Regions from separate parts of the Streptosporangium oxazolinicum genome, predicted to be linked through region 2. Evidence: predicted binding sites of a transcription regulator. Region 2 holds the regulator's gene; each other region holds the start of a gene.
What was found. The regulator LexA, encoded in region 2, represses DNA repair genes until DNA is damaged. The targets are predictions, from matches to a motif close to TCGAACANNTGTTCGA.
Positions count from the first base shown of each region.

Region 1: recA (recombinase RecA) is a predicted target of LexA. The motif match lies at 4,121-4,136, and genes of this name have one in related genera.
Region 3: ruvC (crossover junction endodeoxyribonuclease RuvC) is a predicted target of LexA. The motif match lies at 3,316-3,331, and genes of this name have one in related genera.

Region 1 covers NZ_BAABAQ010000010.1:226,831-236,807, reverse strand. Annotated here, with positions in the region: gene rny (ribonuclease Y) at 67-1,683, opposite strand; gene recX (recombination regulator RecX) at 1,970-2,866, opposite strand; gene recA (recombinase RecA) at 2,881-4,014, opposite strand; gene ABD817_RS25585 (hypothetical protein) at 4,340-4,618, shown strand; gene ABD817_RS25580 (DUF3046 domain-containing protein) at 4,880-5,074, opposite strand; gene ABD817_RS25575 (VOC family protein) at 5,247-5,735, opposite strand; gene ABD817_RS25570 (ATP-dependent helicase) at 6,065-9,977, shown strand, end outside.
Region 2 covers NZ_BAABAQ010000004.1:444,476-454,452, forward strand. Annotated here, with positions in the region: gene ABD817_RS14890 (vitamin B12-dependent ribonucleotide reductase) at 1-486, opposite strand, end outside; gene nrdR (transcriptional regulator NrdR) at 571-1,032, opposite strand; gene ABD817_RS14900 (LysM peptidoglycan-binding domain-containing protein) at 1,439-1,711, opposite strand; gene lexA (transcriptional repressor LexA) at 2,496-3,206, shown strand; gene leuS (leucine--tRNA ligase) at 3,498-5,966, opposite strand; gene ABD817_RS14915 (collagen-like protein) at 6,520-9,300, shown strand; gene ABD817_RS14920 (cytochrome P450) at 9,341-9,977, opposite strand, start outside.
Region 3 covers NZ_BAABAQ010000002.1:42,722-52,698, reverse strand. Annotated here, with positions in the region: gene ABD817_RS05635 (alkaline phosphatase D family protein) at 1-354, shown strand, start outside; gene pdxT (pyridoxal 5'-phosphate synthase glutaminase subunit PdxT) at 539-1,129, shown strand; gene ABD817_RS05625 (YebC/PmpR family DNA-binding transcriptional regulator) at 1,133-1,885, shown strand; gene ABD817_RS05620 (cation:proton antiporter) at 1,958-3,235, shown strand; gene ruvC (crossover junction endodeoxyribonuclease RuvC) at 3,364-3,948, shown strand; gene ruvA (Holliday junction branch migration protein RuvA) at 3,945-4,565, shown strand; gene ruvB (Holliday junction branch migration DNA helicase RuvB) at 4,708-5,766, shown strand; gene yajC (preprotein translocase subunit YajC) at 5,992-6,357, shown strand; gene secD (protein translocase subunit SecD) at 6,442-8,217, shown strand; gene secF (protein translocase subunit SecF) at 8,217-9,287, shown strand; gene ABD817_RS05585 (adenine phosphoribosyltransferase) at 9,458-9,977, shown strand, end outside.

The DNA of each region.
Region 1 (9,977 bases), on a different contig from region 2:
GGTTCGTCGGACCCGTCGGGTCCGCTGGATCCAGCGGGTTCGCCGGATCCAGCGGGTTCGCCGGGTTCAGCGGGCGAACTCGGTGGCCCGTGATTCGCGGACGACCGTGATGCGGATCTGGCCGGGGTAGGTGAGCTCCTCCTCGACCTGCTTGGCGACGTCGCGGGCGATCACCTGGGCCTGGATGTCGTCGACCGCGTCGGGCTTCACCATGACCCTGATCTCCCGTCCCGCCTGCATGGCGAAGACCTTCTCGACGCCCTCGTAGGAGGTGGCGATCTCCTCAAGACGCTCCAGCCGCTTGACGTAGGCCTCCAGCGACTCGCGGCGGGCGCCGGGACGGCTGCCGCTGATCGCGTCGGCGGCCTGGGTGAGGACGGCCTCGACGGTCTTGACCTCGACCTCGTTGTGATGGGCCTCGATGGCGTGGACGACGTCCTCGTGCTCGCCGTACCGTCTGGCGATCTCGGCGCCGATGAGCGCGTGGCTGCCCTCGACCTCGTGGGTGAGTGCCTTGCCGATGTCGTGCAGGAGGGTGCAGCGCTTGAGCAGCGTCGTGTCGAGCCGCAGCTCGGCCGCCATGATCCCGGCGATGTGGGCGGACTCGATGAGGTGGCCCAGCACGTTCTGGCCGTAGGAGGTGCGGTAACGGAGCTGACCGAGGAGGGTGACCAGCTCGGGATGCATGTCGGTGATGCCGAGCTCCACCAGGGCGTCCTCGCCCGCGCGCACGCACAGCTCCTGAACCTCCGCCTTGCTGCGCTCGTGGGCCTCCTCGATGCGCTGCGGATGGATGCGGCCGTCGAGGACGAGTTTCTCCAGGGTCAGCCGCCCGGTCTCGCGGCGGACCGGGTCGAAGCACGACAGCAGCACGGCTTCCGGCGTGTCGTCGATGATCAGGTTGACGCCGGTGGTCGACTCGAAGGCGCGGATGTTGCGACCCTCGCGGCCGATGATGCGCCCCTTCATCTCGTCGCCCGGCAGGTGCAGGACGCTCACCACGGACTCGGCGGTCTGCTCGGTGGCCACCCGCTGGACCGCCAATGTGACGATCTTGGTGGCGCGCTTCTCGCCCTCCTTGCGGGCCTCGCCCTCGATCTCCCTGATGATCAGCGCGGCCTCGCGCTTGGCCTGGTTCTCGATCTCCCGGACCAGCTCGGTCCTGGCCTGGTCGATGGTGAGCCCGGACACCCGTTCCAGAATGGTCTTGCGCTCCTCGGCGACCCGTTCGAGATCCTCCCGGCGGTCGGCCAGCTCGGTCTCCGTCTCGGCGAGCTTGCGGGCCCGGTCGGCCTGGCGCCTGGCCTCCTCGTCGAGGCGCTGCTCCCGCTCGGCCAGCCGGTTCTCCCTGCGTTCGAGGTCGGACCGGAGCTCCTTGAGCTCGTACTTCAGGATCTTGCCCTCGGCCTCGGCCTCCTTGCGCATCTCGGCCGCGGCCTCGACCGCCGTCTCCGACTTGCGCAGGAGCTCTCCGGCGTCGTCCTGGGCCTTCGCCCGGATGTCGGCGGCCTCGCGCCTGGCCTCCTCCAGGTGGGCCTCGACCTCGGCCTCCTGCTCGGGGGTGGGGCCCTTCGGCACGGTCTCGGCTCCACCTATGCGACGCAGCAACACGACCAGCACGGCTGTCATCACGGCGAGAGCCACAACCGTCACTACCAACATGACGACCACGACCGGATCCATGCGCGCCTCACCTTCCTCGCGTCGCAAATATCAGGCACACGAGGGGTCACACGCACGGCACGGAAAGCTCAAGAGACGGCGCCGTCGGGACAGAAGTGAACCCAGAGGGGATCACCCACCGGCTGTTCCCGCCGGTCCGTCGTCCCGTCCTCATCCGTCAAGCCTGCTTGTCCGTATTACACCGCTATGACAATCCGCACTGCGCGGAGTAACTCCTCACTGCCGTTGAGATTAAGCGTCAGAGAGGTAACGAGCAAGCAAAGACCCGCTGTCAAGCTGCTTCGAACTAGTCGAGTGGATAGCCCGGATCCTCCGCGAATGGCGATGTTTCCGCCCCCTCATCCTCCAGCACTTCGCGGATGACGCGAAACGCCAGGCCGGGACCGTATCCCTTGCGGGCGAGCATGCCGGCCAGCCTGCGGGTCCTGACCGCGGGCTCCAGGCCCCGGGTCGAGGAGAGCTTGCGGCGCACAAGGCGACGGGCGGTCTCCGCCTCCTCCTCGGGGTCGAGCCGATCCACCGCTTCCTTCACGGTCTCCTCGTCCACCCCTCGGTGGCGGAGCTCCGAGGCGAGGGCCTTTCTGGCGAGCCCCCGCCCGGCGTGGCGCGAACTCACCCATGCCGCGGCGAACGCCTCGTCGTCGATGAGCCCGACCTCGGAGAAGCGGTCCAGCACGGCGTCCACCGCCTCCTGGGGCACCTCGCGCTTGCGCAGCGCCTCCGCGAGCTGGGCTCGGGTGCGCGGTGCCATGGTCAGCAGCCGCAGGCAGATGCCTCGCGCCACCGCCTGCGGATCGGCCCCGGCCTTCCGGCTCGCCGAAGCCCCCTCGGCCGACCCGCCGGACCCGTTGAACCCGCCGAGTCCGTCGGATCCAGCAGGCCCGTCAGCTCCGTCAGGTCTGTCGAGTCCGTCGTGTCTGTCGGGGCCATCGGACAGGAAGCCGGGGGAGGCACCCCCGGACCTCCGCCCGCCACGCCGGGAGGCACGCTTCTTCCGGCCTCGCGGCGCGCCATCCACGGGCTCCGCGGTCTCCTCGCCGAACCCCTCTCCTGAGACGGGCGGACCGTAGTCGCGCCCGCGCCCCCGCCTGCCCGGTGAGCCCGCCCGAGGCTCGTCGGGCCAGGCACCCCAGTCTCTCGGCCCGGCCTCACCGGCCGGACCGGAGTCAGATCCCGTCGTCATCGATCAGCCCGGATTCAGGCGTCACCCGGCTTGGGAGCGGCGGCGGCCTTGGCACCGCGACCGGACGCGGCGGACGCCGTGGCCGCACGGCCGGACGGGGCGGCCGGAGCCGAAGCCACGGGGGCGGGCGACGGGGTGGCCGGGTTGTCGAGGCGCGGGCCGATGCCGAGCTTCTCCTTGATCTTCTTCTCGATCTCGTTCGCCATGTCCGGGTGGCTCTTGAGGAAGTTTCGCGCGTTCTCCTTGCCCTGGCCGAGCTGGTCACCCTCGTAGGTGTACCAGGCGCCGGACTTGCGGACGAAGCCGTGCTCGACACCCATGTCGATCAGGCCACCCTCGCGGGAGATGCCGACGCCGTAGAGGATGTCGAAGTCGGCCACGCGGAAGGGCGGGGCCATCTTGTTCTTGACGATCTTCACCCGGGTGCGGTTGCCGACCGCCTCGGTGCCGTCCTTCAGCGTCTCGATGCGGCGGATGTCGAGACGGACCGAGGCGTAGAACTTCAGCGCCTTTCCACCGGTCGTGGTCTCGGGCGAGCCGAACATGACGCCGATCTTCTCGCGGAGCTGGTTGATGAAGATCGCGGTGGTGCCGGTGTTGTTGAGCGCGCCGGCGACCTTGCGCAGCGCCTGGGACATCAGGCGGGCCTGGAGACCGACGTGGCTGTCGCCCATCTCGCCCTCGATTTCGGCCTTGGGCACCAGGGCCGCGACCGAGTCGATGACCAGCAGGTCGACGGCGCCGGACCGGATCAGCATGTCGGCGATCTCCAGCGCCTGCTCACCGGTGTCGGGCTGGGAGACGAGCAGCGCGTCGGTGTCGACGCCCAGCTTCTGGGCGTACTCCGGGTCGAGCGCGTGCTCGGCGTCGATGAACGCGGCGATGCCGCCACCGCGCTGGGCGTTGGCCACCGCGTGCAGGGCGACCGTGGTCTTGCCCGAGGACTCGGGACCGTAGACCTCGACGATGCGGCCGCGCGGGAAGCCGCCGATGCCGAGGGCCACGTCGAGCGCGATGGAGCTGGTGGGAATCACCTCGATGGGCGCCCGGGTCTCGTCGCCCAGGCGCATGATCGAGCCCTTGCCGAACTGACGCTCGATCTGAGCGAGTGCGGTCTCAAGCGCCTTCTCGCGGTCGTTAGCTGCCATGGGAGCCCCCTGAAGGGTCGCGGGTTGGATCGGTTGCCAGAAAGCTACGGGGTGCCGCCGACAATTTCGGGAGGGCACGCCAGGAGTGACGGCCTGTTCAATATAGCCGAACGACTGTTCGATCGCCGCCCGTTGGCACCACGGGTTACAGGAGTCGCGAACCACCACGGAGGCGCCCGCGCCCGATCGGGCGCGGGCGGCGGGTCATGGCCTCGAAGGGTACGGAACCCATCCGGGAGGCGACATTTCCGAGAATTACCTTGGGCCTGTTGTAACCGGGCTGACCTGGGGTGATCCTGAGGGGAAACGACCCGAGGTGCCCGACGTGCCCAACGCGTTCACGCAGCAACGCCTAGCCCATCTTGATTCCCTCGCCACCGAACTGCGACAACGGGGGCTGGCGAGCCGCACCCTCGGCGGCACCGCCCCGGTGCTGTGGGTGTGGCATCCGGACAGCCTCCGGCAGACCATCGTCTTCGCCACGCCGGTCAGGGACGGCTGGCTGTTCCTGTGGGCACCGGACGGCGAGGAGAGCGCCGACGATCCCGCGCACGCGGCCGACTCGGTGGAGAGGCTCCTCACCCCGCTCCCGGAGCCGTCCTGACCGTCCCCGGTCTCCCCGGGCCGGAGCGGGTCGGGGCCGAGGCTTCACCCGCCCCGGGAGGACCTTCGGGCCTCACTACGGCCCCGGGCTCTCACGTATTTCCTTTCCCGGCTCCTCGGGCTTTCGGGGGCGCCCCGGCTCCCCCGGCCCCGGACTTTCGAGGACTCCTCGGATTCCCACGTGCTCTCCGGGCTTACCGGGCCCCTCGGGCTTACTGGTCCTCGGGCTCACCGGCCCTCAGGCTCACCGGCTTATCGGCCCTCAGCGGAGCTTGGGCGAGACGTCGGTCACCCCGCACACGGCCTGCCAGACCTCCTTGGCCCCGACACCCTCGGCCAGTGCCTGGATCACGGTCCGGCCGCCGAGATCGGCGATGACGTAGTCGTGGGCCCACGAATCGGCGTACTGGTCGCCGAAGTGTGACTTCATCCGCTTCCAGAATTCCGACAGGCGCATGCCCCAAGTATGGATCCACTCCGGTGTGCCATGTCCCCTCCCGGCACGACACCGGGCCGTCGGCCACCCCGCCTCCCGCTCCCGCGGCCGGGCGGGACCGGGACGGGAGACATACGGGGGAAGGATCACCGCAGGTGAGAGCCCGAACGGTCGGGGGTCGAGTACGGAGTCGTCAGAGCACGCGGGAGCCGTACATCTCGCCGAGGGGGTCGGCGAGCAGCTCCAGGCGGGCCCCGTCGGGGTCGGCGAAGTAGATGGACGCGCCACTCTCGACCGTGTGCGGCACGCCCGCCGCCTCCAGCTTGCCCCGCAGGCGCTCCCACGTGGAGGGATCGACGGAGATGGCGACATGGTGGAGCCCGCCGAGGACCTCTTTGTAGGAGCCGAGGTCCAGGCCGGGGAAGTCGAAGAAGGCGAGGAGGTTGCCGTTGCCGATGTCGAAGAAGAAGTGGTTCGACCCCCGGTAGTCACGGTTCTCGAAAATCTCCGTGAGCGGGAACTCCAGGAGGTCCTGGTAGAACGCGATCGTCGTCTCGACGTCGGAGGAGACCAGCGCGAAGTGGTGCAACCCCCTCGCGCTGCTCGGCGGGCGGTGTGCCCTGAGGTGCTTCGCCTTGATCCGCTCGCGTGTCGCCTCGATGGCCTGATGGTCGATGCTCACCGTTAGCTCACCACTCAATGCGTCGTGTGTTCGTCAAGGCCATGTCCGTGACGACAGGGAGCCAACCTATCCCGGACGTCATGTCCTGGTGGCGAGACCTCGGGAACGCCCCGGGGCGCGGTCTCCCAGCGGTCTCCCAGCGGTCTCCCCGCGGTCTCCCCGCGGTCTCCCGAGGTCCGGCCGCGAGATCGGTGGATCATGTATCCGCAGGTGACGCGCTGGCCGTCCGCCCCCGTCCGCCGGGCGGCGGTGGCGGGTTCTGTCGGTGGCGCCGTGCAGTATGGGCGGTGACCCGGTTTGCCAGCCGGATCGGGAGTCAGGGGGCGACGATGAGCGAGACGACGGGCGCGGGCGGAGCGCTCGACCACTTCACCCGGATGACCAGAGACTGGTTCACCGGGGCGTTCGCCGCGCCGACCGCCGCGCAGGAGGGGGCGTGGGCGGCGATCGCCCGGGGTGACAACACCCTGGTGGTGGCGCCCACCGGCTCCGGCAAGACGCTCGCCGCCTTCCTGTGGTCGCTCGACCGGCTCGCCTCCTCCGCTCCCGGCTCCCCCCTCGACGCCGGAGGCGCCATCGCGAGCGCGGGCACCCCGGCGGGCGGCGCCGTCACGGGCGCCCCGGGCACCCGCGCGGGCTCGACGGACGGCGGGAGTCCGGCGAATACGGGCTTGGCGGCGGGTGCGGGCACCCGAGGCGGGCGGAGGCGTTCGCGGGAGGACGGCGAGCCGGTGAGGCGGTGCCGGGTCCTGTACGTGTCGCCGCTCAAGGCCCTCGCGGTCGACGTCGAGCGCAACCTCCGGGCGCCGCTGGCCGGGCTGGGGCAGACCGCGCGGCGGCTCGGTCTCCCGGTGCCGGAGATCTCGGTGGCGATCCGGTCCGGCGACACCTCCCCCGAGGAGCGGCGCCGGTTCGCGACCAGGCCGTCCGACATCCTGATCACCACCCCCGAGTCGCTGTTCCTGCTGCTCACCAGCCAGGCCCGCGAGGCGTTACGCGGCGTGGAGACGGTCATCGTCGACGAGGTGCACGCGGTGGCGGCCACCAAGCGCGGCGCGCACCTGGCCCTCAGCCTGGAGCGGCTCGACACCCTCCTGCCCCGGCCCGCCCAGCGGATCGGCCTGTCGGCGACCGTGCGGCCGGTGAGCGAGGTCGCCGCCTTCCTGGGCGGAGCGCGCCCGGCGACCGTGGTCCAGCCACCCTCCGACAAGGAGATCGAGGTCGAGGTGGTCGTCCCGATCGAGGACATGACCGAGCTCGACACGCCTCCCCCCTCACCCGACACCGACGACGACCGCTGGCTGACCGAGACCCCGGCCAGGCGGTCGATCTGGCCGCATGTGGAGGAGCGGCTGTTCGAGCTGATCGGGAGCCACAGCTCCACGATCGTGTTCGCCAACTCCCGGCGGCTGGCCGAGAGGCTGTGCACCCGCCTCAACGAGCTGGCGTGGGAGCGGCGGGAGGACGGCGAGGAGCGAGCCGGGGAGAGCGCGGGGGCGGAGCCGGTGCACTGGTCCGAGGGGTTCCCCGGGCCACCGGCCTCCGTCTCCACCCCGGCGGCGATGATGGCGCAGGCGGGCGCGGCCAAGGGGGTCGTCCCGGAGATCGTGAGGGCTCACCACGGTTCGGTGTCGAAGGAGGAGCGCTCCCAGATCGAGGAGGCGCTCAAGTCCGGGCGGCTGCCCGCCGTGGTCGCGACCTCCAGCCTGGAGCTCGGCATCGACATGGGCGCGGTCGACCTGGTGGCCTGCGTCGGGGCGCCGCCGAGTGTGGCGAGCGGCCTGCAGCGGATCGGCCGGGCCGGGCACCAGGTGGGAGCCGTCTCGCGGGGCGTGATCTTCCCCAAGTACCGGGGGGACCTGGTCCAGACGGCCGTGGTGGCCGAGCGGATGAGGAGCGGGGGGATCGAGGACCTGCGCTACCCGCGCAACCCCCTCGACGTGCTCGCCCAGCAGATCGTGGCGATGACCGCGCTGGACGAGTGGACGGTCGACGAGCTGGAGGAGGTCGTGCGGCGAGCCGCCCCCTACCGGACGCTGCCCAGGAGCGCGCTGGAGGCGACGCTCGACATGCTCGCCGGGCGTTACCCGAGCGAGGAGTTCGCCGAGTTGCGGCCGCGCGTCGTCTGGGACCGGGTGACCGGCACCCTGCGGGGCCGTCCCGGAGCCCAGCGGCTGGCGGTCACCAACGGCGGCACGATCCCCGACCGGGGGCTGTTCGGCGTGTTCCTGGTCGGGGAGAAGTCCTCCCGGGTGGGTGAGCTGGACGAGGAGATGGTCTACGAGTCGCGGGCCGGGGACGTGTTCGTGCTGGGCGCGACCTCCTGGCGGATCGAGGAGATCACGGCCGATCGGGTGCTGGTCACGCCCGCCCCCGGCCAGCCGGGAAAGCTCCCGTTCTGGCACGGCGACACCGCCGGGCGACCGGCGGAGCTGGGGAGGGCCATCGGCGCGTTCCTCCGCGAGATGTCGGCGGCGGGCGCGGACGCCGAAGCGGGAGGCGGAGGCACCCGAGGCGCGAAAGCGGGAGACGCGGGAGCGGGACGCGGAGAGGCGGGGAAACGGGAGTCGCGAGCAGGCGCGGACGCGGAGAACAGGGGAGCGGGACGCGGGGAAACGGGAGGCACGGGAGCGGAAGACACGGGAGCGGAAAAAACGGGGAAGCCGGAGGCGGGAGACGCGGGAGCGGGAAACGGGGAAACGAGAGCGGGAGACGCGGCGCGGGAGGCCGCTCTGGAGCGGATCAGGGCGGCGGGGCTGGACGAGTTCGCCGCCGCCAACCTGCTCTCCTACCTGGCGGAGCAGCGGCAGGCGACCGGTTACGTGCCGGACGACAGGACGTTGCTGGTCGAGCGCTTCCACGACGAGCTGGGCGACTGGCGGGTGGTGGTGCACTCCCCGTACGGGGCGCGGGTGCACGCGCCGTGGGCGCTGGCGATCGGGCGGCGGCTGCGGGAGCGCTACGGCGTCGACGTGCAGGCCGTGCACTCCGACGACGGGATCGTGCTGCGCATCCCCGACACGCTCTCCGATCCCCCGTCCGACGTCGCGGTCTTCGACGCGGACGAGATCGAGCGGATCGTCACCGAGGAGCTGGGCGGCTCGGCGCTGTTCGCCGCGCGGTTCCGCGAGTGCGCGGGGCGGTCCCTGCTGCTGCCGCGCCGCGTGCCGGGCAGGCGTTCGCCGCTCTGGCAGCAGCGGCAGCGCGCCTCCCACCTGCTGAACGTGGCGGGCCGCTACGGGTCGTTCCCCGTGGTGCTGGAGACGATGCGCGAGTGCCTCCAGGACGTGTTCGACGTGCCGGGGCTGGTCCGGCTGATGCGCGACATCGAGGCGCGGCGGGTCCGGCTGGTGGAGGTCGAGACCGACAAGGCGTCGCCGTTCGCGGCGTCGCTGCTGTTCAACTACGTCGGCGCGTTCATGTACGAGGGGGACGCCCCGCTGGCCGAGCGCCGTGCCCAGGCGCTCGCGCTCGACACGAGCCTGCTGGCAGAGCTGCTGGGCCAGGCGGACCTGCGCGAGCTGCTCGACCTCGACGTGATCACCGACGCCGAGCGGGAGCTGGCCCGGCTTGACCGGCCGCTGCGCGACGCCGAGGACCTGGCCGACCTGCTCCGCTCCCACGGCCCCCTGGTGGCCGAGGACGTCGGTGTGCGCGGGGGCGACCCGGCGTGGCTGACCGCGCTGGAGGGCTCCCGGCGGGCCATCAGGGTGCGGGTGGCGGGGCAGGAGCGGTGGGCGGCGATCGAGGACGCCGCCCGGCTGCGCGACGCGCTCGGTGTGCCGCTGCCCGTGGGGGTGCCGCACGCGTTCCTGGAGCCGGTCGACGACCCGCTGGGCGACCTGCTGGCCCGGCACGCCCGTACGCGCACCCCCTTCCTCGCGAGCACCGCCGCGGCCAGGTTCGGTCTCGGCCCCGCGGTCGTCACCGACGCGCTGCGCCGCCTGGCCGCCTCGGGGCGGGTGGTGAGCGGGGAGTTCAGGCCGGGTGGCCGGGGCGAGGAGTGGTGCGACGCGGGGGTGCTGCGGATGCTGCGCCGCAGGTCCCTGGCGAGGCTCCGCAAGGAGGTGGAGCCGGTCTCCCCGGAGACCCTTGCCGCCTTCGCGCCCGCCTGGCACGGCGTCACCGGCTCCCCGCAACGGGGCAGGCCGCCGATCGACGCGCTGGTGGGCGCGATCGAGCAGTTGCAGGGCGCGGCGGTGCCCGCGTCGGCGCTGGAGACGCTCATCCTGCCCTCGCGGG
Region 2 (9,977 bases):
GTCGACGGCCAGGATGAAGCAGGCGCTGACCTGCTGCGGCGACGCGGTGCCGACGTTGAACCAGACGGGCGAGTTGAAGCTGAAGACCTGGTTGACCAGGGCGTGCTTGAGCTCGTGGTCGAAGATCTCGGCGTCCTCGTCGGTGGCGAAGTAACCGTGCTCGACCGCCGTGCGCGTGTAGACGCCCACCACCCGGTCGACCAGCTGCCTGAGGCTCCACTCGCGCTGCGGGGTGCCGACCGCGCCGCGGAAGTACTTGGTGGTCACGATGTTGGCGGCGTTGACCGACCACGAGCGGGGGAACTCGACACCGCGCTGCTCGAAGTTGACCGAGCCGTCGCGCCAGTTGGTCATGACGACGTCACGGCGCTCCCAGACCAGCTCGTCATAGGGGTGCACACCTGGCGTGGTGAAGACGCGCTTCATCTTCAGGCCCCTACGTGGCCTCTTGCTCCCACGTGTCACCGCGCCGACAGTCTCCGTCATGACTTCCCCCTTCTGGAGCTCCGCAGAGCCCTCGAATCGGACCACACCAACGCGCCGCCTCACCCCCGGCGCCCGGGGCCTGCATCAGTCCCGCTCGGTGGAGCGCTCCGCGCGGAGCTTCTCGATCTCCGCCTCGAAGTCGGCCAGGGTCTCGAAGCCCCGATAGACGGAGGCGAAGCGCAGGTACGCCACCTCGTCCAGCTCGCGGAGCGGGCCCAGGATGGCGAGCCCGACCTCGTGGGCCGCGATCTCGGCGCACCCGGTGGCCCGGATGCTCTCCTCGACCCGCTGGCCCAGCTGCGCCAGGGAGTCTTCACCGACGGACCGCCCCTGGCACGCCCGCCGGACCCCGGCGATCACCTTGTCCCTGAAGAACGGCTCCGTCACACCGCTGCGCTTGCTCACCATGAGCAGGACGGTCTCCTGCGTGGTGAACCTGCGCCCGCACTCCGAGCACGTGCGCCTGCGGCGGATGGCCCCACCGTCCTCGGTGGCCCGGCTGTCGATGACTCGCGTGTCCATATGACGACAGAACGGACAATGCACGCGTGTCGCCTCCTTGACCTACCGAAGCGGCCACCCCACCTCACCCGCCCATGACACGCACGCCGAGACGCCCGCGCACACACCTTCGAATAGTCGAGGTGCGGTAATGGAAACACAATCTGTGGTGAAGGGTTGCGATGCAGCCACTAGATGTTGTGGTCCAACCGTAGAAGTGCTCGACCATGAACGCAAGTTGAAACGACCTTGTCGCACGAAGTCGCTGATCAGCCGTCACGTCCCGGCGTGTCGCCGCCCGAAGGAGGCCCCTCTCGCCCCGGGCGTCCCTTCCCTCACAATCACCCCAGGCGACCCGTCAGGAGGGACCTCTCACGTCCCCGGCGCCTCTTCCCTCACGATCGTCCGGAGACCTGTCAGGCGAGGCCCTTCAGTCGCGCCACCGACCGGGTCACCTCAGGGGGACGAGGCCCTCGGGGAGATAGAGCCGATCCCCCGGCCGGACCTCGGGGCCGGAGAGCCCGTTGAGGTCCATGATGCGACGGACCGCCGGGCCGGTGTCCGCCTCCTCCGTCAACGCGTCCGCGATCTCCCACAGCGTGTCGCCCGCGTGCACCGTGATCCGCGGCAGGCCCTCAAGACCCGCCCGCTCGCCCGCCGAGGCCAGGTCGACGCGCCCGCCGATCCAGAGCACCGCCAGGGTGAACAGCACGAGCACCGTCACCGCCACGATCCTGCCACGCCGGGTGAGCCGAAGCGGCCGCCGGGAGGCCCGCGGACGGCGGGAGACACCCGGACGGCGAGCGGCACCGGGACGGCGAGTGGCACCCGGACGGTGAGCCGCACCCGGACGGCGGGCGCCCACCGTGGGCGCCGCCGCCGATCCCGGCGCCCGTCCCGGCCCGGACTCGCGCCCGGCCCGCCGCCCGGTCCCCCACTCCGGCTCACGACCGGCCCGTCGCCTCCGGTCGCGCCCGGACGACTGCCCCGCCTCACGGCCGGACCCTCGCCCCGGCTCGCGTCCGGGCCGTCGCGACGCCTGCCCCGGCTCGCGCCCGGACTTCTTCACGGACTCGCGGCCGGACTCCCGCCTCAGCCCGGCCTCGGACCTTCGTACGGACTCCGGTCTCAGCGCGGACTCCGGTCTCAGCGCGGACTCCGGCGCGAGACCCGGCTCGGACCCCGGCTCCGGTCTCGGGGGCGGCACGAGCCGCAGGCGCGGCGCCCCCGGTGATCGCTGCGCCGCCCGGGACCTCGGCGTGACCCTGGATCGTGGTGTCGTCGCGGTCGGTTTCACGGTGCCCCCCATCCCTTCGACCTGGCCGAACACATGTCGAAGAAAGATCGGTGAATCGAACACGATGTCGATCGAACTCCCGTACGATGTTGTACACCACGGCGTCGCCGATTTCGAGGACATTCGAACAATTGTTTGAGTATGATCTTCGGCCGAGGTATGGTCGCTGTGTGCGACGTGTTAAATACAGACCGGGAGGCGAGGAGTTCGTATGAGCCAGCACAACGAGAACGGTTCGGCCGCCAGCGACCTGGCGGTGCGAAGGCGTGACTCCCTTGGCCTCACCCCCAGGCAGCGGAAGATCCTTGAGGTGATCCGCGATTCCGTGCAGCAGCGCGGTTACCCGCCGTCCATGCGGGAGATCGGCGAGGCGGTGAAGCTCACCAGCACCTCCAGCGTGTCGCACCAGTTGACGGCTTTGCAGCGCAAGGGCTACCTGCGGCGTGATCCGCACCGCCCCCGCGCCCTGGAGGTCCGCCTTCCCGGCGAGCCCGTGTTGTGGGTGGATCCCGACTCCGGTGAGGACGAGGCTCCGGTCAGCCGTCCGACCGCCGCCTATGTGCCTCTCGTCGGCCGGATCGCCGCCGGTGGCCCCATCCTCGCCGAGGAGAGCATCGAGGACGTCTTCGCCCTGCCCAAGCAGCTTGTCGGCGAGGGCACGCTCTTCCTCCTCCAGGTGACCGGTGACTCGATGATCGAAGCCGCCATCGCCAACGGCGACTGGGTGGTCGTACGCCAGCAGCCGGTCGCCGACAACGGCGACGTGGTCGCGGCGATGATCGACGGCGAGGCCACGGTCAAGACCTTCAAGCGCAGAGACGGCCATGTCTGGCTGGTCCCGCACAACCCCAACTACGACCCGATCCCCGGTGACGAGGCCACCGTGCTCGGCAAGGTCGTCGCGGTCCTCCGCAAGCTCTGACGCGAGCGTCCCGCGCAGGCTCGGAACCACCTTCCACGGGCTCTGGGACGTGGACTCCGAACCACCGAACCACACCGTTCGGGCACGGGCTTCGAATCACGCGCCTCCAGCCTCCGCGCGACACGCCGGAGGAGGCGCGACACGCCGGGTGGGTGGTGTCCCGAGGTCGGGACACCACCCACCCGGCGTTTTCACGTGACGGGATGTGCCGGGAAGTCCCCGCGCCGGGGGCACGGGAGCGAGGTTCCCGCAGCGACCCCGAGACCCGCGCGAGACGGCCTCCCCGGCCGCCTACGGGACGATGTTGACCAGCTTGGGCACGCGGACGATCACCTTGCGCGGCGCGCCCGACAGGAAGGACCGCACCTTCTCCGACGCCAGGGCCAGCGACTCCAGGTCCGCCTCGGAGATCTCCGGGGAGACCTCCAGCCGGTCGCGCACCTTGCCCGCGACCTGGACGACGCAGGTCACCGACTCCTGGACCAGCAGCGCCGGGTCGGCCACCGGCCAGCCCGCGGTGGCGACCGAGGCGGCGTGTCCCAGCCGCTCCCAGCCCTCCTCCGCCGCGTACGGCGCGACCAGGGACAGCATCACCGCCAGGGTCTCGGCGGCCTCCCTGACCGCCGGGTCGGCGGCGCCGGGCCCGGAGTCGATGGCCTTGCGGGCCGCGCTCGTCAGCTCCATCATCCGGGCCACCGCGACGTTGAAGCGGTGGGAGTCGATCAGCTTGGTGACCTCGTCGATGGTGTGGTGGACGACCTTGCGCAGGTTCAGGTCTCCCGCGGTGACGTCCACACCGGGCGCGGAGGCCGCACCGGCCTCCGCCATGACGCGGAACGCGCGGGCCAGGAACTTCTGCGAGGCCGCCGGGGAGACGTCGGCCCAGTCGATGTCGTCCTCCGGCGGCCCGGCGAAGACGACGGTCAGCCTGACCGCGTCGACACCGTGGGCGTCGATCTGCTGCCCCAGGTCGACGCCGTTGCCCAGCGACTTGGACATCGCCTTGCCGTGGTTGATGACCTGCCCCTGGTTCAGCAGGCGGGTGAAGGGCTCGACGAAGTCGACCATCCCCATGTCGTGCAGGACCTTGGTGAAGAACCTGGCGTACAGCAGGTGCAGCACGGCGTGCTCGACGCCGCCGATGTACTGGTCGATCGGCCCCCACCTGCGCACGCGCTCGACGTCGAACGGGCCCTCGTCGTAGGCCGGGTCGACGTAACGCAGGAAGTACCACGAGGAGTCGACGAAGGTGTCCATCGTGTCGGTGTCGCGCCTGGCCGGGCCGCCGCACTTGGGACAGGAGACGTTGACCCAGTCCTCGGCCGAGGCCAGCGGGGAGACGCCCTTGGGCGCCAGGGCCTCGCCGCGCATGTCGGGCAGGGTGACGGGCAGCTGGTCGTCGGGGACGGGGACCTCGCCGCAGTCGGCGCAGTGGATGATCGGGATCGGGCAGCCCCAGAAGCGCTGGCGGGACAGCAGCCAGTCGCGCAGCCGGAAGTTGACCGTGAAGCGGCCGGTGCCCCGCTCACTCAGCACCTCGATGATCTTCCGGATCGCGTCGGCCTTGGTCAGGCCGTCCAGCGGACCGGAGTTGACCATCGCGCCGTCACCGGCGGTGGCGACGCCGGTCTCGCCGGGGTCGGCCAGGCCGGTGTGCACGACCACCCGTACCGGCAGGTCGAAGGCGCGGGCGAAGTCCAGGTCGCGCTGGTCGTGCGCGGGCACGGCCATGATGGCGCCGTGGCCGTAGTCGGACAGCACGTAGTCGGCCGCCCAGACCGGCATGCGCTCGCCGTTGACCGGGTTGATCGCGTACCGGCCCAGGAAGACGCCGGTCTTCTCCTTCTCGGTGGACAGCCGGTCGATGTCGGACAGCTTGGACACCTCGACCCGGTAGGCCTCGAACGCCTCGCGCCGGTCGTCGGTGACGATCTCCTCGGCCAGCGGCGCGTCCGGGGCGACCACGAAGAAGGTCGCGCCGTACAGGGTGTCGGGACGGGTGGTGTAGACGGTGACCGGCTCGTCACGGCCCTCGATCACGAAGTCGACGTCGGCGCCCTCGGACCGGCCGATCCAGTTGCGCTGCATCGTCAGCACGCGCTCGGACCAGCCGCCCTCCAGCAGGGACATGTCGTCCAGCAGCCGGTCGGCGTAATCAGTGATCTTGAAATACCACTGGGTCAGCTCGCGGCGGACGACCTCGGCGCCGCAGCGCTCACACCTGCCGTCCTTGACCTGCTCGTTGGCCAGCACGGTCTGGTCGTTCGGGCACCAGTTGACCAGGCCGCCCTTGCGGTAGGCCAGGCCGCGCTCGAAGAAGCGGTTGAACAGCCACTGGGTCCACTTGTAGTACGAGGTGTCGCTGGTGTGCAGGCGGCGGGACCAGTCGAAGGAGATCGCGTAGCGCCGGTAGGAGGTGGCCTGGGTCTCGATGTTGGCGTAGGTCCACTCCGCCGGGTGCGCGTTGTGCTTGATCGCGGCGTTCTCGGCGGGCAGACCGAAGGAGTCCCAGCCGACGGGGTGCAGCACGTTGTAGCCGCGCTGGACCCAGTAGCGGGAGATGACGTCGCCCAGGGCGAAGACCTCGGCGTGCCCCATGTGCAGGTCGCCCGAGGGGTAGGAGAACATGTCGAGCATGTAGCGCCGCTCGCGCGGGTCGGCGGGGTCGTCGGAGGCCCGGAAGGGGTCCAGTTCCTCCCACCTGCGCTGCCACTTGACCTGCAGGGCCTGCGGGTCATAGTGCTGCTCGTCGCTCTGCATGTCGGCTCGCTCGCTCACGTCGATCTTCCTCGGGGTATGCCTGCGTGGATGGTCCGACCCGTCCGGCCCAATACAAAAACCCCCCGCTCACGCGGAGGGCAGCCGCATCGGCAGGTCGCTCAGGGACGGGAAAGCCGATGCGGCCCGATAAGCAGGGTCGCGGCACGCATAGGGCAAGACTATCGCAGCCCGCAAGGCGTATTCATGGCCGGAGGAAACAGGGCCGATCGCGGCGAACGGGGGACAGGGTCCGGCCAGGTCAGCAGAATGGAGCTTCCCGCGATCGCCGGGACAACGAGACCCGATGGCTATACGCCTGTTGTGACCTCGTATGTCTCTCGCGTTTACTCTTCTAACCGTGGCACATTCAGCAGAGCCGGGGCAGGGCCCGGATCCGATGGAGGTCGGCCTGCCCATGCAGGATCCACCGACCGATCCCACCGGACTCCAGTTCAGGGGGGCGTTCTCCAGTTTCCCTGCGAGCCCCCCCGCCTCACGTGAGACCATGCCCAATGCGCCTAATTCGGGCACCCGCGCGGGAGGTAAGGAAAGCATGGCCTCGGAGCAGTCCAGCCAGTCCCACCTGCCTTCGGCATGGCCGGAGGCTGCCGAGCCATCGGCCCCGTGGACGAACGACCCGCTCGGCACCGGTCCCCGGCTTCCCCTCCCGCAGGACGAGCAGCGGGGCGGCAACGGCTCCTCCTGGCAGACCTCACCCGCCTCACCCGGCGGAGGGCAGCGCGCCTCCGCCCCCCAGGCGGACTCCCCCGGCGGCGGCTGGCCCCAGAGCACCCCGCCCCAGAACGACGGTCGTACGCAGAGCCCGCAGGCCGACGGCTGGGCACAGGCGTCAGGCTCGCAGGGCGACGGCCGGCCCCAGACGCCGGCCTCCCACAGCAACACCAGCTGGTCGGAGGCTTTCAGCCCGCGCAACGACAGCTGGGCGCAGGCGTCGAACTCCTCCCAGGGGGACAGCTGGTCCCAGGCGTCGAGCTCCCAGGGTGACGGCTGGTCCCAGGCATCCGGCCCGCAGAACAACGGCTGGGCCCAGGCGTCGAACTCCCAGGGGGACGGCTGGGCTCAGGCGTCGGGCCCGCAGGGCGCCGACAACCGGCACCAGACCTCCCCCGGCAACGGATGGCCGCAGCCCTCCCAGGACGGTGACCAGCAGCACGCTCCCCCGGCGGACTCCCCCGGCGGCAACGGCTGGGCCCAGGCCACCACTCCACCCAACGACGCCTGGCCCCAGAGCACCCCGCCCCAGAACGACAGCCGTACGCAGAGCCCGCAGGCCGACGGCTGGGCACAGGCGTCAGGCTCGCAGGGCGACGGCTGGTCTCAGGCGTCGAACTCCCAGGGCGATGGCTGGGCTCAGGCATCCGGCCCGCAGAACAACGGCTGGGCCCAGGCATCGAACTCCCAGGGCGACGGCTGGGCTCAGGCGTCGGGCCCGCAGGGCGCCGACAACCGGCACCAGACCTCTCCCGGCAACGGATGGCCGCAGCCCGCCGCCTCCCAGGACGGCTGGGCGCAGGCGTCGGGCCCGCAGGCCGACGGCGACGGCCGCACCCCGTCCTCTCCGGGCAACGGGTGGCCGCAGTCCACCCCGTCGCGGGACGGCAACGGTCAGCACCCCCCCGTTCCCCCCGCGGACTCCCCCGGCGGCAACGGCTGGGCCCAAGCCACCACCCCGCCCAACGACGCCTGGCCCCAGAGCACCCCGCCCCAGAACGACGGCCGCGCGCAGAGCCCGCAGGCCGACAGCTGGGCACAGGCCACCAGCCCGCAGAACAACGGCTGGGCCCAGGCGTCCAGCCCGCAGGGGAACGCGCACCGGCAGGGTTCCGGTGTGGCGGGGAACGACGCCTCCGGCCGGCCCCCCGCGGAGCACAACGGATGGTCACCGGCGCGGGCGGAGAACGCCCCCTGGCCGCCCACGCCCCCGGCGGGCGGTGGCGCGTGGCCTCCGGCCTCCCCGGGGGCGGAGCCCGCCGAGGCGCAGACCTCGGCGTTCACCCCCTCCTGGGCAGGCGACGACGCCCCGGCCGCTCCCTTCGGCGGCGCCTCCCCCGGCACCGCTCAGGGCCCCCTGCCCGGTGGTCCCCCCTTCGGCGCCCCACCTGACGGCGGCGCGAACGGCGCCCCGGACGGCGGCGGCGCGGGCAACGGGAACGCGCGGCGCAGCTACGGCGTGCCGGACAACCCCGCCATGTGGGCCCTGGCCGCGGCGAACGCGGCGGCTCCCAACGCGCCCTCCCCCCAGGCCCCCGTTCACCCCGGACCCGGCCCCCAGCCGGGACAGCCCCAGCCGGGCCAGGCGAGCCACCCCGGCCAGCCGGGACAGCCAGGGCAGTCCGGACATCCGAGTCACCCAGGACAGCCAGGGCACCCGGGTCAGTCAGGGCATCCGGGACAACCGGGTCAGCCGGGGCACCCCGGCCAGCCCGGACATCACCTGAGCCGCGACCCGTCCGACCCGAACAAGCCGTTCGTCACCGCGGGCCAGATCAGCGGCCCGAAGACGCCTCCGCCGGAGCGCCAGCAGGAGCTGTGGAACACGGTCTTCGGCGACAACTACCAGGCCATCGAGGACGAGGACGAGCTCGGGGAGCGGGGCCGGCCGATCTGGATCTTCGCGCTGGCCGGGTCCGTGGTCGTCGCGCTGCTCGGCGCGGTGCTCTGGGCGTTCCTGGCCGGGCCGCTGGCCTCCGCCGACGAGGAGATCCCCTCCGACCCCAAGCCCTCGGCGGCGACGACCAAGAAGCCGGCCAAGCCCGCCGCCATCGGCCGCCTGCCGCGTTTCGCCGGTGAGGCGTCGCCGGTGGCCGGTACGCTCACCGACCAGCAGGCGGGGATCACCCTGACCCAGCTCGGCGCCCCCTGGCGGCAGGATCAGCGTCCCACCATGCCCGCCACCTACGGCTTCACGACCCGCCAGTATCTCCCGGCGGGTACGGACTCCACCGGCAAGGCCCAGTTCGCGCAGCTGATGTCAGGCCCGCTCTCGCAGCGTTTGAGGGCCAAGTACACCTCGCCGGAGAACCTCGCCCCGGTGATCAACGCGGTGGCCTCCAGCGGGCGCAACAGGTTCTTCCCCGAGGACAACACCGCCCGTAAGACCGCTCAGCAGACCCTGTCGGTGAACGGCCTGCCGGGCCAGCTCGCCGCGTACGAGATCACCTCTGGCGACTCGAAGACGACCATGGTCGTGGCGGCCGTGAGCACCGGCGCCGACCTGCCCGCGATCGTCTACATGTCGGTGCCGGACAGCAAGAAGGAGCTGCTCCCCGACATCAACACCGTCTTCAAGTCGATCCGCGCGCTGGATCGGTGAGCGTCCCGCCCGTCGGGAGACCCGGGAAGCTCCCGGAAGGCTAGAAGGTGCACCTCACGCGCTTGATGCCGTTGATGAAGCTGGAACGCAGGCGGTCGGGCTCACCCACCGAACGGATGTCCGGCAGGCGGGTGAACAGCTCGCGGAACATCACGGTGATCTCGCGGCGGGCCAGGTGGGCGCCGAGGCAGAAGTGCGGACCCGGGCCGCCGAAGCCGACGTGCGGCCCCTCGGTGCGCCGGATGTCGAAGCGGTGCGGGTCGGTGAAGACGCTCTCGTCGCGGTTTGCGGCCCAGTAGTACAGCAGGACCTTCTCGCCCTCGCGGTAGCGGTGGCCGTTCATCTCGTGGTCGCGGGTGAGGCTGCGGCGCATCCAGGCGACGGGCGAGGCGAGGCGGACGACCTCCTCGACGGCACCGGGCAGGCGCCCGTCGAGGTCTTCGAGCAGCAGTGCCCGCTGGCCGGGGTTCTCGCTGAACAGGTGCAGGCCGTGCGAGATCGCGTTGCGGGTGGTCTCGTTGCCCGCCACCACCAGCAGGATGAAGAACGAGCCGAGCTCCTGCATCGTCAGCTTCTCACCGTCGATGTTGGCGCTGGTCAGGGCGGTGGTGAGGTTGTCTCCGCCCTCGGCGGCCAGGGAGACGACGAGGTCCTGGAGCCCCTGTCCCGCGCCGAGG
Region 3 (9,977 bases), on a different contig from region 2:
ACGGTCGGCTCCGAGCTGGTCGCCTCGTCCGTCTCCACGGGCGGCGACGGCCTCGACTCCGACCCGGCGACCCACCCGTACCTGACGATCAACCCGCACCTGAAGTTCTACAACAACCAGCGCGGCTACGTGCTGACCAGGATCGAGCGCGACCAGCTCACCGCGGACTTCAAGGTGGTGCCGAAGGTCACGCAGCCGGGCGCCGCCGCGCACACCAAGGCGACCTTCGTGATCGAGGACCGGGTCCCCGGCGTGCAGCGGACCTACCTGCGCCCGGTCGACCCCTCGGCCGCCAGGACCCCCGGGATCGACTGGATCCAGGAGACCGTGGACCTGGAGACCAAGCGTCCCTGATCATGCCGTGATCGCCGACGATCACCCGGCACCCACCGTCACGGGCGCCCCGCCGAACGTTCGCCGGGGCGCCCGTGCCGCGTTCCGGGTTTCCGTACGGAGCCGGAGCGCGAACCGGTTTGGGGCCGTCCGAGGGGTGGCCATACGCTGAAGGGGCATTTCACCCGCGCGGGAAGGACCATCGGTGACCATCGTCCCCACGATCGGCGTGTTCGCGCTGCAAGGAGACGTGCGCGAGCACGTGCGCTCCCTGGAGGCGGTGGGCGCGAGAGCGGTCACCGTACGGCGTCCCCGCGAGCTGGAGGCGGTCGACGGCCTCGTCATCCCGGGCGGGGAGTCCACCACGATGTGGAAGCTCGCCGAGACCTTCGAGCTGCTCGAACCACTCCGGATGCGGATCAAGGCGGGCATGCCCGCCTACGGCTCCTGCGCCGGAATGATCATGCTGGCCGACCGGATCGAGGGCGGGATCGAAGGTCAGCAGACGATCGGCGGCATCGACATGGTCGTCCGCCGCAACGCCTTCGGGCGCCAGGTCGACTCCTTCGAGGCCGACGTCGACTTCGCCGGCCGAGGCGGCATGCGGGCCGTCTTCATCCGCGCCCCCTGGGTGGAATCCGTGGGTTCGGGGGTCGAAGTGCTGGCACTGGCCGAACCTGGGGATAGGATCGTCGCGGTCCGTCAAGGACCGTTGCTCGCCACGTCCTTCCACCCGGAACTTACCGGGGATGTCGGTGTGCATTCATATTTCGCTGAGATGGTGAGGGAGCTCTAGGCGATGTCCGGCCACTCCAAATGGGCGACGACGAAGCACAAGAAGGCCGCGCTCGACTCCAAGCGCGGCAAGCTGTTCGCCAAGCTCATCAAGAACATCGAGGTCGCGGCCCGGACCGGCGGACCCGATCCGGACGGCAACCCGACGCTGTACGACGCCATCACCAAGGCGCGCAAGAGCTCGGTCCCGATCGACAACATCGAGCGCGCCCGTAAGCGCGGCGGCGGCCTGGAGGCCGGCGGCGCCGACTGGCAGACCATCATGTACGAGGGCTACGCCCCCGGCGGCGTCGCGGTGCTGATCGAGTGCCTCACCGACAACCGCAACCGCGCGGCCTCCGAGGTCCGCGTCGCGCTGACCCGCAACGGCGGCTCGCTGGCCGACCCCGGCTCGGTGTCCTACATGTTCAACCGCAAGGGCGTCGTGCTCGTCCCCAAGGGCGAGCTGGGCGAGGACGACGTGCTGGTCGCGGTCCTCGACGCGGGCGCCGAGGAGGTCAACGACCTGGGCGACCAGTTCGAGGTCGTCTCCGAGGCCACCGACCTCGTCCCGGTCCGCAAGGCCCTGCAGGAGGCCGGGATCGACTACGACTCGGCCGAGTCCAGCTTCATGCCGACGATGAACGTCCCGCTGGACGAGGACGGCGCCCGCAAGGTCTTCAGGCTGATCGACGCCCTTGAGGACAGCGACGACGTGCAGAACGTCTGGGCCAACTTCGACGTCTCCGACGAGGTCATGGAGAAGCTCGACGCGTAATCCGGCCATTCGGCGTGACCTCGTGTTGTCTGCGAGGTTTGTCCGCGTGGTCGAGGGCATATCACGCGGACAATGGGCAATCCTGATCTGATTTTTGCCGTCGCGGGCGTCGCCGCTTTACTCGCGGCCACACTGCCCAGGCTCCTCAACCGGCGTCCCTTCTCCCTTCCCCTTGCCTGCCTGCTGGGCGGTCTCCTGCTGTACGCCCTGCCCCTGGACCTGCCGGACCCCGATCCGGTGGCCCACCGGGCACTGGTCGAGCACGCCACCGAGATCTGCGTGCTGATCTCGCTGATGGGCGCCGGGCTGGCCATCAACCGGCCCTTCGGGCGGCGCGAGTGGTCCTCCACCTGGCGCCTGCTGGGATGGACGCTCCCGCTGACTGTTTTTGCTGTGGCCGCCGCCGCGTACGGCCTGCTCGGCTGGCCCCTGGCGGCGGCGCTGCTGCTGGGCGCGGTGCTCGCGCCGACCGATCCGGTGCTCGCCTCCGACGTGCAGGTCGGCGAGCCCGTCGACTCGGAGGAAGCCGACGACGAGGTCCGCTTCACCCTCACCTCCGAGGCGGGCCTCAACGACGGCCTCGCCTTCCCGCTGGTGTACGCCGCGATCGCGCTGGCCGTCAGCGGGGGCGCCGGCTGGATCGGCGAGTGGACGCTGGTGGACCTGCTCTACCGGTGCGCCGCGGGCGTGGTGTGCGGCCTGCTGATCGGCAGGGGACTGGGGCGGCTGTTCTTCCGCGCGCAGAAGTCCGACCTGCGGCTGGCCGAGCACCGCGACGGCTTCGTCGCGCTGGCCGCGACGTTCCTGGCCTACGGCCTCACCGAGCTGGTGCACGGGTACGGCTTCATCGCGGTGTTCGTGGCCGCCTGCACCATCAGGGCGGCCGAGCGCAGTCACGGCTACAACGGGGTGCTGCACGGCTTCATCGAGCAGATCGAGCGGCTGTTCACCGCCTGGCTGATCCTGCTGCTCGGCGGCTTCGTCGCGGTGGGCGGCCTGGCCGCGCTCACCTGGCGGGGCGCCGCGGTCGGCCTCCTGCTGCTCCTGGTCATCCGGCCGCTGACCGGGTGGCTCGCCGAGCTGGGCGGCAGGGCGGGGCCGCGCGAGCGCGTGGCGACGGCGTTCTTCGGCATCCGCGGCATCGGCTCGCTGTTCTACCTCGCCTACGCCCTCGGCCAGGCCGACTTCGGCGTGCCCGCCGAGGAGCTCTGGGCCGTGGTCGCCTTCACCGTGCTGGCCTCCCTGGTGATCCACGGGATCTCGGCCTCGCCGGTGATGAATCGCCTGGACCGGCTCCGCGACAGGGTGGGAGAGGCCCGGGACGCCGACCCCGCCGCCCAGCACCTGTGAGGCCGGTTCCGCCCCCGGCTCCTCCGACAGGGCCGGGGGAGAGCCGTGCGCGGGGTGCTCTCACGCGGTAGAGTCTGCCACCGAACAGGTGTTCGGCGAGCGGAGGCGTGTCGGTGCGATTGCCCGAGCTGCGGGTGATGGGGGTCGATCCGGGGCTGACCCGATGCGGGCTCGGTGCCGTCAAGGGACGGCCCGGCGCACCGCTGAGCCTGGTCAAGGTCGGGGTCGTCCGCACCCCGGCCGACGACGAGATCGGTGCCCGGCTGGTGGCGATCGAGGCGGGCATCGAGCGGTGGCTCGACGAGATCCGGCCCGACGCGGTGGCCGTGGAGCGGGTCTTCGCCCAGCACAACCTCAGGACCGTGATGGGCACCGCCCAGGCCTCCGCCGTGGCGATCCTGTGCGCGTCCCGCAGGGGCCTGCCGGTCGCGCTGCACACGCCGTCCGAGGTCAAGGCCGCCATCACCGGCAGCGGCACGGCCGACAAGCAGCAGGTCGGCACGATGGTGACCCGCCTGCTGCGGCTGGACGCGATGCCCAAGCCCGCCGACGCGGCCGACGCGCTCGCCCTCGCGATCTGCCACGTGTGGCGGGGCGGGGCCCAGAGCAGGCTGGCCGAGGCCGCCGCGAAGGCCGCGAGCGCCACCACGACCCCCGCCGCCTACTTCCGAGGCCGTGGCAGGGCCGGATACCCGAGAGGAACAGCGAAGTGATCGCCTCGGTGCGAGGACAGGTGACCGCGATCGCGCCCGACGGGGCGGTCGTCGAGGTCGGCGGGGTGGGCGTCCTCGTGCACTGCACGCCGGGCACGCTGGCGACGCTCAGGACGGGGGAGGAGGCCAGGCTGGCCACCTCGCTGGTGGTCCGCGAGGAGTCGCTGACCCTGTTCGGCTTCGCCACCGACGACGAGCGCGGCACCTTCGAGATGCTGCAGACGGCCAGCGGGGTCGGCCCCAAGGTCGCCCTCGCGATGCTGGCCGTGCACACCCCCAACGCGCTCAGGGTGGCCGTGGCCTCCGCCGACGTCAAGGCGCTGACCAGGGTCCCCGGGGTGGGCCCGAAGGGCGCCCAGCGGATCATCGTCGACCTCAAGAACAGGCTCGGCACGCCGGAGGAGGCCGTCAACGCCGCGCTCGACGGCCGCGCCGCCGCGCCCGCCTGGCGCGCCCAGGTCCACTCCGGGCTGGTCGGCCTGGGCTACTCGGCGCGAGACGCCGACGAGGCGGTCGCCGCCGTCGAGCCCCAGGCCGACACCGAGCTGGCCGAGGGCCGGACCCCCCAGGTCGCGGCCCTGCTCAAGGCCGCGCTCCGCGCGCTGAGCGTGCGATGAGGGGCCCGGCGGCCGAGCTCGCCCGGGTCGCCCGGACTGCCCGGGAGGATGGCGGGGATCGGGGGCGCGGCCGTACGAGCCGTACGAAAGGGGTGCCCGGAGACGGTGAGCGGGGCCGCGCGGCGGGCGAGGGAGGGGCGGCGTGAGTTCCGACCGCGACCTGGTGTCGCCGGACGCCGAGGGCGACGAGAGAAACATCGAGGCGGCGCTGCGGCCCAGGCGCCTGGCGGAGTTCATCGGCCAGGAGCGGGTGCGCGAGCAGCTGTCACTGGTGCTGCAGAGCGCGCTGCGGCGCAACCGGCCGCCGGACCACGTGCTGATGAGCGGCGGTCCCGGACTGGGCAAGACGACCCTCTCCATGATCATCGCGACCGAGCTCTCGGTGCCCCTCCGGATCACCTCGGGGCCCGCGCTGGAGCGGGCCGGCGACCTCGCGGCGATCCTGTCGACCCTCTCGGAGGGCGAGGTCCTGTTCATCGACGAGATCCACCGGATGGCCAGGCCCGCCGAGGAGATGCTCTACCTCGCGATGGAGGACTTCCGCGTCGACATCGTGGTGGGCAAGGGGCCGGGGGCGACCGCGATCCCGCTGGAGATCGCCCCGTTCACCCTGGTCGGGGCCACCACCCGGGCCGGCATGCTCCCCGCGCCGCTGCGCGACCGCTTCGGTTTCGTCGCGCACATGGACTTCTACGGGGTCGCCGAGCTGGAGGAGGTGCTGCACCGCTCCTCGCGCCTGCTGGGCGTCGAGCTCCCCGGCGACGCCGCCCGTGAGATCGCCGGCCGCTCCCGGGGCACCCCCCGCATCGCCAACCGGCTGCTGCGCCGGGTCCGCGACTTCGCCGAGGTGCGCGCCGAGGGCGTCGTCACCCGGGATGTCGCCTCCGCCGCGCTCAACCTCTACGAGGTCGACGCCGAGGGGCTCGACCGGCTCGACCGGGCGGTGCTCGGAGCGCTGCTGCGCAAGTTCGGCGGCGGGCCGGTGGGGCTGTCGACGCTGGCGGTCGCGGTGGGGGAGGAGCCGGAGACGGTCGAGGTGGTCGCCGAGCCGTTCCTGGTGCGGCAGGGACTCCTGGCCCGCACCCCCCGGGGCCGGGTCGCGACCGCCGCGGCCTGGACCCATCTGGGCCTGGTGCCCCCGCCGGACGCCTTCGGCGCCTCTTTCCTCATCGATCTTGAGGATGATCCCGGGCAAATCTAACGTTGGGAGTCGGTAGGGGAGTCGTACAGGGTTGATCACAGATCGATGACAACTGTATCGAAATGGGAACTTCCTTGCGTGCCGAATCGTGACTTCGTTGCCGCGCTCTTAACAGCTCGCCTAAACTCCGAGCCTTGGCTGGCTGTGTAGGCTGACGTGCTGAGCGGCGTGGCCGTATATGGCGTCCGGCTTTCGCCGGTCATTCTCAAGAGAGGGAGCGGCCCTGTGGGCGGCAACTATTCGAGCCTGATCATGATCGCTCTCATGGTCGTGGTGTTCTACTTCCTGCTCATCCGGCCGCAGCGCAAGCGGCAGCAGGAGCAGGTCAAGATGCAGAACAGTCTCACACCGGGCACCGGGGTGATGACCACGACGGGTCTTTTCGCGACCGTGGTGGCCATCGACGCCGACGACGTGATCCTGGAGATCGCCCCCGGTGTGGAGACGCGCTGGGTCAAGGCGGCGATCGGCCGCGTCCTGGTTCCGGTTGACGACGCGGAGGAGGAGAATGTCAAGGCTGTCGACCACGGTGTCGTGGAGACGGCCGAACAGCAGGGTGCAGACCACGACACGACGACCAAGAAGCCGTGAGTAGCCTCACCTCCAACCCCCTATAGCCGAAAGAACTGACGACCAGTGGCCCGACCGACCAGCGGCCAGAGCAGACCGGGGCGCATGCTCCTGGTGCTTCTGGCGATCATTCTCGCCATGGGCGGGGCGATGCTCCTCAACAAGGCGTACACCCCGGAGTATGGCCTCGACCTCGCCGGCGGCACGACAGTGACGCTGCAGCCCGTCACGCCGAACGGGGGCGCTCCCTCGCAGGAGAGCCTCGACCTCGCCGTGAACATCATCCGTGAGCGGGTGAACGGCAGCGGCATCTCCGACGCCGAGGTCGCCAAATCCGGCGACAACATCGTCATCTCCGTTCCCGGAGCCGGCCAGGAGGAAGTCGTCAAGCTGGTCGGCACCACCGCGGAGCTGAGGTTCCGCCAAGTGCTGGCGATCGGGGCCGGGTCGCCGCCGCCCCCGGGGCAGCTCCCCACCCAGGCGCCGACGCCGACGCCCGCTCCCTCGCCCACCGAATCCGGGCGCAAGGGCGGCAAGGATCCCAAGCCCGCCGAGTCGGCGACGCCGAAGCCCAGCGCGACCGCCGCGCCCGACACGGGAGCCTCCCCGGCCGGCCGCGCCCTGTCGTCGGCGCTCGTCAACCCGAGCCCCGGTGCCAGCGCCGCACCCTCCGCCGAGCCGAGCGGCGGCCAGTCCGCCGCCCCGGGCAAGAGCGCCGCCCCGGACGCCAGCGCCGCGCCCTCCGCGGTGCCGACGGCCCCGCCGGGGACGCCCGAGGACCCCATGGCCGGCGTCGACACCAGCGGGATCGACCCGGCGGCGCTCAAGCAGTTCGAGACGCTCGACTGCGCCAAGAACGCCGGGGTGGGCGCCCAGGACGCGCCGGACAAGCAGTACGTCGGCTGCAGCCAGGACGGCAGCACCAAGTTCGTGCTCGACAAGGCGGCCGTGACCGGCACCTCGATCGACAGCGCGTCCTCCGGCGTCGACCAGACCACCGGTGAGTGGCTCGTCCAGCTCGCCTTCAAGGGCCAGGGCCCCGACCAGTGGTCCAAGGTCACCACCACCGCCTTCAACTCGCAGGCTCCCCGCAACCAGGTCGCCATGGTCCTCGACGGCGTGGTCATCTCCGCGCCCGTCATCCAGGAGCCCATCACCGGCGGCCGGGCGCAGATCTCCGGCAGCTTCACCCAGGTGACGGCCGACGAGCTGGCCAACCAGCTCAAGTACGGCGCGCTGCCGCTGAAGTTCGAGAAGAGCTCCATCGAGGAGGTCTCCTCCACGCTGGGCGCCGACCAGCTGCGCGGCGGCCTCATCGCGGGCGCGATCGGCCTGCTGCTGGTCGTCGTCTACTCGATGCTCTACTACCGGGGTCTGGGCATCGTGTCGGTGCTGAGCCTCGTGGTGGCCACGATCGTGACCTACCAGTCCGTCGTGCTGCTCGGCGCGTTCGCGGGCTTCCGCCTCTCGCTGCCGCACATCATCGGACTGATCGTCTCGATCGGTATCACCGCGGACTCGTTCATCGTCTACTTCGAACGCATCCGCGACGAGATGAAGGAGGGCCGGCGCTCGCTGCGCACGGCCATCGAGGTCGCCTGGGTTCGCGCCCGGCGGACGATCCTCATCGCCGACGCCGTCATGTTCATCGCCGCCGTGGTGCTCTACTTCCTGGCCGTCGGCGGCGTGGCCGGATTCGCGTTCGCCATGGGCCTGACCACGCTCATCGACATCGCGGTGGTGTTCATGTTCACCAAGCCGTTCGTCGCGATGCTGGCCAGGTTGAAGTTCTTCGCCAAGGGGCACAAGCTCTCCGGGCTCGACGCCGAGCGCATGAGCGAGGCCCACGTCGCGCCCAAGACCGTTCCGCAGGAGGCCTGATGTCCGGCATCGCGCGCCGGCTGTACCGGGGCGAGGTCGACGTCGACTTCGTCGGCCGCAAGAAGCTCTGGTACACCCTTTCCGCAATCCTGCTGGTGATCTCCATCGCCGGTCTCGTCTTCAACGGGCTCAACCTGGGCGTGGAGTTCAAGGGCGGTTCCGTCTTCTCCTTCAAGGCCCCGGCCGCCAACATCGAGCAGGTACGCGCCACGTTCACCGACGCCGGCGCGCACCAGGTCATCGCGCAGACGACCCAGAACGGCTGGCGGGTCACCACGGAGAGCCTCCCGGCCGACCAGGTCACCGCGGTCCAGAAGGCGGTGGCCACCGAGTTCAAGCTGCCGGCCGACCAGGTCAACCTGCAGGTCATCGGCGCCTCGTGGGGCGGCCAGGTGGCCAACAAGGCCGTCATCGGACTGATCGTCTTCATGCTGGCGATCATCCTGTACCTGACGATGGCCTTCGAGTGGAAGATGGCGCTCGCCGCCGTCGTGGCGCTGCTGCACGACCTGGTGATCACCGCCGGCGTCTACGCCTGGTCCGGCTTCGAGGTCACCCCGGCGACCCTGCTGGGCTTCCTGACGATCCTCGGATACTCGCTGTACGACGCCGTCGTCGTCTTCGACATGATCAAGGAGGTCACCGCCAAGCTCGGCACGACCTCCAAGCTCACCTACACCGAGGCCGCCAACAACGCGCTGAACCACACGCTGATCCGGTCGCTGAACACCACCCTGGTGGCGATCCTGCCGGTCGCGGCGATCCTCTTCATCGGCACCACGCTGTTCGGCGCGGGAACGCTGAAGGACCTGTCGCTGTCCCTGTTCGTCGGCATGATCGTCGGCACCTACTCCTCGCTGTGCGTCGCGACGCCGCTGCTGGTCACGCTCAAGGAGCGCGAGCCGCGCTACCAGGCGCTCGCCCGCAGGATCGCCTCTCACGGGGGAAGCTCCGGGATCAAGACGGTGCGTCAGCCGGTCCCCGCCGGAGCCTCCAACGGCGCCTCCAACGGCGCCGCCACGGCCACGGGCCGAGCCGCCACCGCCGGTGACAAACGGAAGAAGAAGTAAGTACGGGCATGTCCGCGCCTCCGCTCCCCGCGCAGGGAGCGGAGGCGTTTTCCTTCCCCTCCAGGCTTTTACCCCGTCCTCCAGAGACCCTCAGAGACCCTTCGACACCCTCCGGCACCGGCCGCGGTACCCCCGGTGTCCCCCCGCCCGAGACCTCCACAGGAGCGCCGATCATGACCGAGCTGAGCAGCCTGATCCTCGACCGCATCCGCGACGTGCCCGACTACCCGCAGCCCGGGGTGCTGTTCAAGGACATCACCCCCCTGCTGGCCGACCCGGTGGCGTTCACCGCGGTGACCGAGAAGCTGGCCGGGCTGTATCAGGTGGACAAGATCGTCGGGATCGAGGCGCGGGGGTTCATCCTGGCCGCCCCGGTCGCCATCCGGGCGGGCGCGGGCTTCGTCCCGGTGCGGAAGAAAGGCAAACTGCCCTCTGAGACGCTTGAGGCGTCCTACGATCTGGAGTACGGCTCCGCCACCATCGAGCTTCACCGGGACGCCCTCGCCCCCGGAGAGCGCGTTCTCATCGTCGACGACGTGCTCGCCACGGGAGGTACGGCGCGCGCGGCGGTGGAGCTGGTCCGCAGGGCGGGCGCCGACGTCGTCGCCATCGCCGTGCTCATGGAGCTGGCCTTCCTCAAGGGCCGGGAGCGTCTGGCCGACGTGGAGCTGCACTCCCTCGTCGTCGTCT